Regions from separate parts of the Mycolicibacterium llatzerense genome, predicted to be linked through region 2. Evidence: riboswitches for the same ligand, from Rfam matches in the RefSeq annotation. Region 2 holds a riboswitch; the other holds the start of a gene.
The links. A riboswitch is a leader RNA that binds a small molecule or an ion and turns the genes downstream of it on or off. The one in region 2 is predicted to bind cobalamin.

Region 1: linked by a shared signal. The riboswitch ahead of metE (5-methyltetrahydropteroyltriglutamate--homocysteine S-methyltransferase) and the one ahead of A7G45_RS04825 (ABC transporter substrate-binding protein) in region 2 are both predicted to bind cobalamin.

The regions. Positions count from the first base shown of each region.
Region 1 covers NZ_LXOV01000001.1:1,943,583-1,949,564, forward strand. The annotation lists gene A7G45_RS09550 (CbtA family protein) at 1-630, shown strand, start outside; gene A7G45_RS09555 (YbjQ family protein) at 689-1,117, shown strand; cobalamin riboswitch at 1,144-1,350, shown strand; gene metE (5-methyltetrahydropteroyltriglutamate--homocysteine S-methyltransferase) at 1,463-3,733, shown strand; gene A7G45_RS09565 (NADP-dependent oxidoreductase) at 3,868-4,785, shown strand; gene A7G45_RS09570 (pyruvate carboxylase) at 4,798-5,982, opposite strand, start outside.
Region 2 covers NZ_LXOV01000001.1:928,848-934,829, reverse strand. The annotation lists gene A7G45_RS04845 (alpha-(1->3)-arabinofuranosyltransferase) at 1-2,160, opposite strand, end outside; gene A7G45_RS04840 (DUF2613 domain-containing protein) at 2,213-2,386, opposite strand; gene A7G45_RS04835 (glycoside hydrolase family 3 N-terminal domain-containing protein) at 2,493-3,680, shown strand; gene A7G45_RS04830 (TetR/AcrR family transcriptional regulator) at 3,706-4,305, shown strand; cobalamin riboswitch at 4,335-4,519, shown strand; gene A7G45_RS04825 (ABC transporter substrate-binding protein) at 4,586-5,593, shown strand; gene A7G45_RS04820 (FecCD family ABC transporter permease) at 5,614-5,982, shown strand, end outside.

The DNA.
Region 1 (5,982 bases), 1.0 Mb from region 2:
TATCTGGTGCTGCACGGCCGCTTCAAAGTGCGGCCACTGGTGCTGGGCTGGGCTATCGCCGGCTTCGGTTTCCTCGGCGTGTACCTGCTGCCGTTCGTGAAGTATCCAGCGAACCCGCCGGCCATCGGCCACGAGTTCACCATCGAGACCCGGGGCTTCCTGTACCTGGGCATGGTGTGGGGATCGCTGACCTTGCTGGGGCTCGCGGTGTTCGCCGCGCGCAAGCTGTCCGCGAAGGTCGGCTGGGCACGCGCGGTCGGGACCGCGGTGCTCGGGTTCTTCGTGGTGTTCGGCGGCCTGCTGGCGGCGCTGCCGTCGCTCGGGGATCTGGCCGCCAACGTCGAGCACTCCGGCGAACTCGGCTTTGCGCGCGCCGCAACCGAGACACCGCAACCCATCACCAACACCTTCACCACGCCGGTGACCATCGACGGCAAGGTCTACGCCCCCGGGCAGCTGATCTACCCGGGCTTCGACGCCGACCTGCTGTGGAAGTTCCGGTGGTACTCGCTGCTCGATCAGGCACTGATCTGGGCGGTCATCGGGCTGGTGTTCGGCGGGCTCGTCGAGCGTTATCTCGGTGGGGCGAAGAAGGCCGTGCCCGCACAGGATGTGGCAGCAGCCGTCTGACGATTCCGGTTGCTGCGCACTACAGTTCGAGGCGTACCGACCAACGAAAGGCTGCAGCATGCTGGTTGTCACGACGAATGACCTGCCCGGGTGGGAGATTCAGCGAGTCTGCGGTGAGGTGTTCGGCCTTACCGTCCGGTCCCGGAACGCCTTCGCGCAGATGGGTGCCGGCTTCAAGGCGATGTTCGGCGGCGAGCTGCAGGGCATGACCAAGAACCTGGCCGAGAGCCGCAACGAGGCCATGGGCCGGCTCCTCCAGGAGTGTCAGGCCCGCGGCGGCAATGCCATTGTCGCGATGCGGTTCGACACCACCGAGATCGGTGATGTGTGGACCGAGATCTGCGCGTATGGCACTGCGGTGCAGGCGGTTCCGGTCACCGATGCCGCTCGCTACACGGCGCAGCAGCTGGGTTACGGCGGCGGCCCGGCGGGTCCGGGCGGTCCGGCCGGACCGGTTGGACCGGTTGGCCCGGGTCCGACAGGGTAATCTCCTCGGCGCAGCTGGTTTACCCATGACGCTTCGGTGTCATGGGTATCGAATGGCGGTGATTCGCCATGAGAGGGAACCCGGTGAGAATCCGGGACTGTCCCGCAGCGGTAAGCAGGAACGACCGCCGTCATCCGCACTGGTTCATCGCGAACCGGGAAGCGACGGCCACTAGGAGCACCAGAGGGTGCGCGCCTGCGAGTCCGAAGACCTGCCAGCTGTGCCGGATGCGCCGCGTCCGGCGGTGCATCGCCTCGTGGAATGGGCTGATCGCCGAGGGCGGTTTCGGCTGTCTTCGATGGATGTCCTTGGGCGGTGTGCACTTCCGTCGCATTTGAAGGACGTCTGTTGTCAACACCATTCACCGCCACCATTCTCGGTGCGCCCCGCATCGGCCCGGACCGGGAACTCAAGCGGGCCGTCGAACGCTACTGGGCCGGCCGGATCGACCGGGCCGCGCTAGAAGAAATCGCCGCGGGCTTGCGCCGCGATACTCTCGCCGCGTTGTCGGCCGCCGGCCTGGATTCGGTTCCGGTCAACACCTTTTCGTACTACGACCAGGTTCTCGACACCGCAGTGCTGCTCGGCGCCCTGCCGGCCCGAGTGGGCGGCGTAGTCGACGGCCTCGACCGCTATTTCGCCGCGGCACGCGGCACGGCGGACATCGCACCATTGGAGATGACGAAGTGGTTCGACACCAACTACCACTATCTGGTCCCGGAGATCGGCCCGGACGCCGTGTTCACCCTGCATCCGGAGAAGGTGCTGGCAGAGCTCAAAGAAGCTCAAGTGCAAGGGATTTCGGCTCGTCCGGTGATCGTCGGGCCGATCACCTTCCTGGCGCTGAGCAAGGCCGTCGATGGAGCACAGGCGCCCGTCGAGCGCCTCGGCGAGCTCTTGCCGCTGTATGCCGACCTGCTGGGCCGACTCGCCGATGCCGGTGCCGAGTGGGTGCAGATCGATGAGCCGGTGCTGGTGACCGACATCGTGGACAACGGTCCGGAGCTGGCCGAGCACGTCTACTCGACGCTCTCGGGTGCCGCCAACCGCCCGGCGATCCTGGTGGCCACCTACTTCGGCGCGCTGGGCGCCGCGCTGCCGGCGTTGGCCCGTACGCAGATCGACGGTGTCGCAGTCGATTTCGTCGCCGGTGGTGACCAGCCGGTAGCCGATGTACCGGGCCTGGCGGACAAGCTGGTGGTGGCCGGCGTCGTCGATGGCCGCAACATCTGGCGCACGGACCTGGCGGCGGCGCTGTCCCGGCTGGGTGCGCTACAGGGATCGGCAAAGGCCGTTGCCGTGTCGACGTCGTGCTCGACGCTGCATGTGCCGTACTCGCTCGATCCCGAAGACGGCCTCGATGACGCGCTCCGCAGCTGGTTGGCATTCGGTGCGGAGAAGGTCGCCGAAGTGGTGACGCTGGCCGCGGCGCTTCGCGATGGCCGGGGCAGGGTGGCCGCCGAGATCGCGGCATCCGATCGGGCAATCGCATCACGGGCACAGGACCCCCGCCTGCACGACAGAGCCGTCCGGGAGCGCCTGGACGCGGTGCTGGCCGAAGGCATCGGCCGCGGCCCGGCCGAGCAGCGTCGCAAGGCACAGGACGCCCGGCTGAACCTGCCGTCGCTGCCGACCACCACCATCGGCTCGTTCCCGCAGACCGTCGACATCCGAAAGGCCCGCGCCGCGCTGGTGGCCGGCGAGATCGGCGAGGCCGAGTACACCAAGCGGATGAAGGCCGAGGTCGAGACGGTCATCCGATTGCAGGAGGACCTGGGCCTGGACGTGCTGGTGCACGGCGAGCCCGAGCGCAACGACATGGTGCAGTACTTCGCCGAACAGTTGCATGGCTTCTTCGCCACCAAGAACGGCTGGGTCCAGTCGTACGGCAGCCGATGCGTGCGCCCGCCGGTGTTGTTCGGTGACGTCACCCGCCGGCAGCCGATGACGGTGGAATGGGCCAGGTACGCCCAGACTCTCACCGACAAGCCGGTCAAGGGCATGCTCACCGGTCCCGTGACGATCCTCGCCTGGTCGTTCGTCCGCGATGATCAACCGCTGGCCGACTCGGCCAACCAGGTGGCGCTGGCCATCCGGGACGAGACGGTCGATCTGCAGTCCGCAGGGATCGTCATCGTGCAGGTGGACGAGCCTGCGCTGCGTGAGCTGCTGCCGCTGCGTGACGCCGACAAGGCGGCGTACCTCGACTGGGCGGTCGGTGCGTTCCGGCTGTCCACCTCGGGCGTCAGCGATGCCACCCAGATTCACACGCACCTGTGCTACTCGGAGTTCGGTGAGGTGATCGGTGCCATCGCCGATCTCGATGCCGATGTGACGTCGATCGAGGCCGCCCGTTCCCACATGGAGGTGCTCGACGACCTCAACGGAATCGGGTTCTCGAACAGCGTCGGCCCGGGGGTATACGACATCCACTCGCCGCGCGTGCCCACCGCCGACGAGATGGTGACGTCACTGCGTCATGCGCTGGATGCCGTTCCGGCTGAGCGGCTTTGGGTGAACCCGGACTGTGGCCTCAAGACCCGCAGAACCGACGAGGTGACCGAGTCGCTGCGCAACATGGTGCAGGCGGCGCAGTTGGTTCGCGCCGCGCAGTAAGTCAAAGGCGATGCCCCGGAATCTGATTCAGATTCCGGGGCATCGTCTTGCTTCATGAAATAAATCCGGCGATCGACAGCTTGTCTTCAGGAGACCGGCGAGACTGCTGTCGGAACCCGATTGGAGACGGATAGATGTCGAGAATTGCGCAATTCGCCGAATACGGCACACCTGAGGTGCTACGCGTGGTCGACGCCGAGCCACCGGCTCCCGGACCCACCCAGGTACGGATCGCGGTACGCGCCGCGGGGGTGAACCCGATCGACTGGAAGATCGTTGCCGGGTACATGCGCGAACTCATTCCGCTCGAGCTGCCCGCGGGTGCAGGGTCCGACGTGGCGGGTGTCATTGATGCCGTCGGCTCTGAGGTCACCGAGTGGGCCGTCGGCGACGAGGTTCTGGGCCGATCGACGACCGGGTCGTTCGCCGATCATGCGCTGGCCGAACCTGCCGAGATCGTCCGCAAGCCCGAGGGTATTGCCTGGGAAGTTGCCGGTTCGCTGGCAGGTGCCGGTGGTACCGCGTATGCCGTGCTGAAGAAGCTCGGCGTCAAGGCCGGCGAGACACTGCTGGTCCACGCGGCCGCAGGCGGCGTGGGCACCTTCGCGGTCCAACTCGCAAAGGCCCAGGGCGTCAATGTCATTGGCACGGCAAGCGAATCCAACCACGACTACCTGCGGTCGCTCGGCGCGACGCCGGTCACCTACGGCGATGGTCTGCTCGACAGGGTCCGCGCAGTCGCGCCCCAGGGAGTCGACGCCGTTCTCGACGCCTCGGGCCGCGGGGAGATTCCGTTGTCCATCGAACTCACCGGAGATCCGGCGCGCGTTCTCACGTTGGTCGCCTTCGACGCTGCCGGCACCGGTATCCAAGTACACGTCGGCGGAGCGGGAAGCGAGCTGGGCGACGCTCTGCGGGAGCTGGCCACGCTCATCGCACAAGATCTCCTTGCCGTCTCGATCAGCCAGACATACCCGCTGACCGAAGCCGGTGCCGCGCTCGCCGCGAGCACGACAGGCCATGTTCACGGCAAGATCGTCGTTGTGCCGTGAACATGACCTCGGTCAGCTGACCACCACGAGCAGGTCGTTGCCTTCGACACTTGCGGTGGGAGCCACCGCAATCCGCTCGACGGTGCCGGCCTTTGGTGTCGTGATGGCGGCCTCCATCTTCATCGCCTCGATGGTGGCGACCGTCTGGCCGGCCTGCACCTGCTCACCCACCGCCACCCCGATGGTCACCACGCCGGCGAACGGCGCCGCGACGTGTTCGGGGTTGGTGCGGTCGGCCTTCTCCGCCGCGGGGACCGCGCTGTCGATCGACCTGTCCCGCACCAGGATCGGGCGCAGCTGGCCGTTCAGCAGGCACAGGACGGTGCGCATGCCGCGGTCGTCGGGTTCAGAGATGGCCTCGAGCCCGATGAGCAGTTCGACGCCTTTTTCCAATTTCACCCGGTGCTCCTCGCCACGGCGCAGCCCGTAGAAGAACTGGTTGGCGCTCAGACTCGAGGTGTCCCCGAATTGCCTTCGATGTGAAAGGAATTCGCGGGTCGGTCCCGGGAACAGCAATCGATTGAGGGCAGCTCTGCGGGTCGGCCCCGGCTCCGCCAGTTCGGCGTAGTCCTCGACGGTGAGTTCGGTGTCCGGTTTTGGTTCTGCCCGCCCTTGCAGGGCCTTGGTACGCAACGGCTCCGGCCAGCCGCCGGCCGGCTCACCGAGCTCGCCGCGCAGGAAGCCGATCACCGAGTCCGGGATGTCGTAGCGGGCCGGGTCGGCCGAGAACTCCTGGGCGCTGATCCCGGCGCCGACCAGAGCCAGCGCCAGATCCCCGACCACCTTGCTCGACGGGGTCACCTTCACCAGCCTGCCCAGTGCGTGATCGGCGCCGGCGTAGGCATTCTCGATGTCCTCGAACCGTCCGCCCAATCCGAGGGCGACGGCCTGGGTCCGCAGGTTGCTGAGTTGCCCGCCGGGAATCTCGTGGGTGTACACCCGGCCGGTCGGGGACGGTAGTCCCGCCTCGAACGGGGCATAGACCCGACGCAGCGCCTCCCAATACGGCTCCAGCTCACAGACATCCGCCAACGACAGCCCGGTGTCGTGGACGGTGTGCGCGGCAGCGGCCACGATCGAACTCAGTGCAGGCTGGCTGGTGGTACCGGCCAGCGGCGCTGCTGCGCCGTCGACCGCCGATGCGCCGGCCTGCCAGGCCGCGACGTACGTTGCCAGCTGGCCACCCGGGGTGTCGTG
Region 2 (5,982 bases):
AGAGTCGCCGTCGATGGTGGCGGCCGGCCCGGCTGCCGTGGACACGTTGGGCAGCGCGGTGGAATCGGACGACGAACTCGAGGTGGTGATCCGTCCGCCCGGCCACTGGCCGTACGCGGGGGTGGCGCCGGGGCTTGGGTAATCCATGACGCGGTTGTAGGTGCGGCGCGGATCGTCGGGGGCCCGCACGGCCGATGAATGGTCGTCGACGCGCCCGTAGTCGGTCTCCCGCACCAGCGGGGTGTCGGTGACGGTCACCTCGGGCACCGGGAGTCCGGCTCGCTGCGCATCGGAGGTCAAGATCATGGGGCCCAACGGGTTTCGTCCCATCAGGCGGCGACGCTCGTCGATGCGCAGCAGTGATTCGGGTCCGCCGTCGATGCGGGCCATGGTGTCGGCGTCGGCCAGGTACGGCTGGGTGGTGGCGGCGCCGGTCACGCGGTAGATCTCGACCGCGGGGTAGCGGGGCCGCAGGCCGCTGTCGGAGACGAAGCCCTCCAGCAGGCCGGGCCCGACCGGGTCGCCGAACTGGGCGACTTTCGTCAGCCCCTTGGAACCTTCGATGGCCCGGTGTACCAGCAGCGGCCGGGCCGACCGGGAGTTGTCGGGGTCCAGGTCATTGCGCACCACGACGAACGAGATACCTTGGCGGGCAAGGGTGTCGGCCAATCCGGCGGACGGTCGTCCGGTGGCGAACAGGCGCTGCACGGAATCCAGGGCGCGGATGGTCGCGGGCGGGGTCAGCGGAATCGAATCGCGCACGCCCCAGGCGCCGCGCTCCAGCACCTGCAGCGGCTCGTCGTGCGTGTTGCCCCACACCTGGTTGGCGAACGGCGCACCCGGCGCGACCAGCACCCGGCCCGGCGTCTCGGCGTTGTGCGCGTCGAGCCAGTCCGCGGTCTGGTGCCAGTACTGCGGGATCGCGCGGTAGGTACCGGGCGCGGCGAGACGGCCCGTCCACGCCAGCGACGTCCCGGCGGCCAGCGCCGTCAGCAGCACCACCGCGACGGCCATCCGCTTGTCCCGCTCCAGATGGGCGAACGCGTTGATCCATTCCCGGCGCGGTGCGGTGCCCGGCAGTGGAATCCGGCCCAGCACGTGGGCCAGGCCCAGCGCCAGCGGCAATCGCAGTACGGGTTCGAGCTTGTGCACGTTGCGCAGCGGGGTGCCGCCGGCGTCGAGGAAGGCCCGCACCTCGTGCGCGATCGGGGAGCCCAGCCCACCCGCGTACGCGACCGCGAGCAGCAGCAGGCCGATCAGCAGCATCGAGATGAGCCGGCCCCGCGCGGGCATGCTGCGCATCGCCAGGCCGGCCAGGCCGCCGGCCGCGACCAGCGTCGTGGCCAGCACCGCCACCGAGCCGGTGACCAACGACGAACCGGCCGTCGCGTTGGTCGCGACGAACGCCGTCCAGCCGTAGGTGCCGCGCAGCACCTCGGTCAGCGACAGCCACTGGGTCGTGACGCCCGACGATTCGATGAAGTCCAGGAACGGCGGGCTGATCCGGCCGAGCAGCAGCAGCGCCACCGCCCACCACAGGATGGCCAGCAGCGTGCAGCCGAACCACCACGCCGTGAAGCGCCACCAGCGGCGGTTGGGCCGGTGTGCCGCCCACCAGATGATCGCGGCCAGACAGCCGGTCAGGGTGGCGACGGCGTTCACCGCGCCCATCAGCGCGACGGCGGCCGCCGAGCGGGCCGCGAGCTGCCGGATTCGCGGGTCGCCGCGCAGCGCCAGGATCACCGGCAGCAGCACCCACGGCGCCAGCATCATGGGCAGGGTCTCGGACGAGATGGCGCCCAGCGTCGTCAGCGCGCGCGGCGACAAGGCGAACGCCACGGCGGCAAGCACCCGAGAGGATCGGCTGCCGATGCCCAGCGCCTCGGCGACGCGCACCACACCCCAGAAGCCGACGACCAGCAGTAATGCCCACCACAGCCGCTGGATCACCCAGCCGGGCAGGCCGATGACGTCACCGGCGAGGAAGAACGCGCCGTGCGGGAAGAGGTAGCCGTAGGCCTGGTTCTGCGACTGGCCGAAAGGGAGGTCGCTGCTCCACAGGTTGGCCGCCCGCGCCAGGAAGCGCGCAGGGTTGGCGGTGAGATCGAGTTTGGTGTCGGGCGAGACCCGGCCCGGTGACTGGGCGAACGTCAGGACCAGTGCGGCCGCGCTGACGACCCATAGGCAGCGCCGGGAGAGCGGCGCTGCGGGATCAGCTGCGGTTGCCGTATTCGACCCGGTTGAGCACCGATGACGCTGGATCGCCCGATTGCAGCGTCGGCTTGGTGTCCTGCTCCAGCATCAGCGTGGTGCCGAAGACCGCTGCGGCGCCGAGCAACAGACCGACCACGATGCTGGCTCCGGCGGGCACGAGGAAGCGGTCCATGGCGCCCAAACTAGCATGACGACCTGCCCGCTTCCGTGTTCGCCAGCCCGCTACCAGGTCATCGCGGGACCCGGGCGCCGCTGTCGCGCGGCTAGGCTCGGTGCCCATGTCCTTGCCCCGAACCCTTGGCGCGCTCGCACTGGTGTCTGGATTGGTAGCCGGTTGCTCGTCGTCGTCCGACCATCCGGCAGCTTCCAGCACGTCCAGCCAGGCCAAGAGCACAGCCGCGTCGAGCAAGCCGATGGACGCGCCCGCCCCGACCGCCCCGCCGTGCGATCCGCACGCCCTGCTGAGCACCCTGACGCTGCGGCAGAAGCTGGCCCAGTTGCTCATGGTGGGCGTCAAGGACGCCGCCGATGCTCGTGCCGCCGTGACGGAACAGCAGGTCGGCGGCATCTTCATCGGTAGCTGGACGGACCTGTCCATGCTGTCGGACGGCAGCATCCCGGCACTGCAGGCCGCGTCCGGTGCGCTGCCGCTGGCGGTCAGCATCGATGAAGAGGGCGGCCGGGTGTCCCGGCTGAAGAAGCTGATCGGCCCGCAGGAATCGGCGCGGGTGCTGGCGACGACCAAGACACCTGCCGAAGTCCAGGCCATCGCGCGGGACCGCGGACAGCAGATGAAGGACAAGTTCGGCATCACCGTCGACTTCGCGCCCGACGCCGACGTCACCGAAGAGCCCGACGACGAGGTGATCGGCGACCGCTCCTTCGGTTCGGACCCGCAGAAGGTGACCGAGTACGCCGGCGCGTATGCCGCGGGCCTGCGCGAGGCGGGGCTCGTTCCGGTGCTCAAGCACTTCCCCGGTCACGGGCACGGCTCGGGCGACTCGCACACCGGTGGCGTGAAGACCCCGCCGCTGGCGGCGCTGAAGGACAACGACCTGGTGCCCTACCGGACGTTGACGACGCAGCAGCCCGTCGCGGTGATGGTCGGCCACCTGCAGGTGCCCGGACTGACGCTCGGCGACGACCCCGCGAGCCTGAGCAAGCCCGCCTACGACCTGCTGCGCAGCGGCGAGTACGGCGGCCCGCCGTTCGACGGCGTGGTGTTCACCGACGATCTGACCGGCATGGCGGCCATCACGCAGCACTTCGGCGTCGCCGACGCGGCGCTCAAGGCGCTCCAGGCCGGCGCCGATGTCGCCCTGTGGATCACCACCGACGGCATTCCCGACGTGCTGGACAAGCTGGAAGCGGCCGCGCAGGCCGGGCAGCTGGACCAGGCGCAGGTCGACAAGTCGGTCCTTCGGGTGGCGGCCATGAAGGGGCCGGGCGCCAAATGCGTGAAGTGAGCTGCGCGTTGAATACCCTGTTCTGATGGCAGGAGGAACCAAGCGGCTGCCGCGGGCCGTCCGTGAACAGCAGATGCTCGACGCTGCCGTGCAGATGTTCTCGGTGAACGGCTATCACGAGACCTCGATGGACGCGATCGCCGCGCAAGCCGAGATTTCCAAGCCGATGCTGTACCTCTATTACGGCTCGAAGGAAGAGCTGTTCGCCGCGTGCCTGGATCGGGAGCTGACGCGCTTCGTCGACACCGTCCGCGCCGACATCAACTTCGCGCAGAGTCCACGCGACCTGCTGCGCAACGCGGTGCTGTCGTTTATGACGTACATCGACCGCAACCGGGCGTCCTGGATCGTGCTCTACACGCAGGCCACCAGCTCGCAGGCCTTCGCCCACACGGTGCGCGAGGGCCGCGAGAAGATCATCGATCTGGTGGCCCGGCTGCTCAGTGCGGGTACGCGAAACCCGGAGCCGGACAGCGACTTCGAGATGATGGCCGTGGCCCTGGTGGGTGCGGGTGAGGCCATCGCGTCGCGCGTCAGTGCCGGTGATACCGATGTCAACGACGCCACCGAGCTGATGATCAACCTCTTCTGGCGCGGCCTGAAGGGCAAGCGCGCGGAGCCTTAGTCGCCAGGGCGGTGACCCCATCGGCGCTGGTATGGTCCGCTTGAGCCAGTCGAACCCAACGCGGTTGGGTCAGGGAATCCGGTGTGAACCCGGAACTGACGCGCAGCGGTGAGGAGGACAGGCGGAGCAACGGCCACTGGCCCCACGCGGGCTGGGAAGGCGCTCCGGCTGGATGATCCCGAGTCCGAAGACCTGCTGGCTCGGGCTCTCGTGGCCTGGCGGCGCGAGGACCCCCACGGATGGACTCCGCGACCAGAGTCCCGGATCGGAAGGCCCCGCCGTGTTTGTCCGCACCATTGTGCTTGTCTCACTGGTTGTTTCGCTCGTCTGCTCCTGTGGCGGTCCGCCGGCCGTGGAGTCCGCTGCTGCCGGCACCGGCGGCTATCCCGTCACGCTCGAGAACTGCGGACGCCAGGTGACGGTGAAATCGGCGCCGCAGCGCGCGGTTTCGATCAACCAGCCGGCCAGCGAACTGCTGCTGTCGCTCGGCCTCGCCGATCGCATGGCCGGCACCGCATCATGGAGCGACGCCGTGCGCCCCGACCTCGCCGCCGACAACGCCAAAGTGCCTGTGCTGAGCCGGGATTTCCCGTCGTTCGAACGGGTGCTGAAGGAGAAGCCCGACTTCGTCTACGCGACGTTCGACTGGTCGTTCACCGACCAGGGCGTGGCCCCACGGGATCGCTTCGAGCGCCTCGGCGTGCCGACGTACCAGTCGTCGAGCGAGTGCGGTGGTCAGGATGCCGCACAGCAGCGCGCGTTGACGCTCGATGACATGTATGCCGAAATCGGGGACATCGCAAAGATATTCGGTGTGCCCGAGCGCGGCGACAATCTGGTCTCGTCGCTGCGTACGCGGATGGCGACCGCGACCAGCGGACTCGACGCAGGCGGCGTCTCCCTGATGTGGTGGTACGCCGGTACCAGGACCCCGTACATCGCGGGCTGCTGCGGGGCGCCGGGCATCATCACCACCGCGGTTGGGGCGCGCAATGCGTTCGCCGACAGCCGGCAGCTGTGGCCGGAGATTTCGTGGGAGGCCATCCTGCAACGCGACCCAGACGTGCTGGTCCTCGCCGACCTCACCCGAGGCGACGACGGCGACAGCGTCGCCGCCAAGATCAAGTTCCTCGAAACCGATCCGGCCGCAAGCAAGTTGAAGGCCGTGCGCGAGCGGCGGTGGATCGTGTTGCCGGGCAGTGCGATGGACCCGTCGCTGCGCAACGTCGGCGCAGTCGAGACCGTCGCGGCCGGGCTGCGCTCGTTCGGGCTGGGCGGGAAGTCCTGACGGCGGTGCGCACCGCCGGGATGGTGATGCTCGGCCTGACCGGGCTGGCGCTGTCGATCGCGGCGGCCATGATCATCGGGCCTGCCGACCTCGGGATCGGCGACGTGTATGCGGTCGTCGCGCAACATCTTTGGGGCCGCCCGGCGGACATCGCACCGATCGATGACGGCATCGTCTGGGAACTGCGGCTGCCACGGGCGTTGTTGGCTGCCATCTGCGGTGCGGGCCTGGGCATCTGCGGGGCGATCCTGCAGTCGTTGATGCGCAACCCGCTGGCCGACCCGTTCATGCTGGGCATCTGCTCCGGCGCGTCCACGGGAGCGGTGCTGGTCGTTGTGGTGGGTATCGGTGGCGCGCTGACGCTGTCGGGCGGCGCCTTCGTGGGTGCG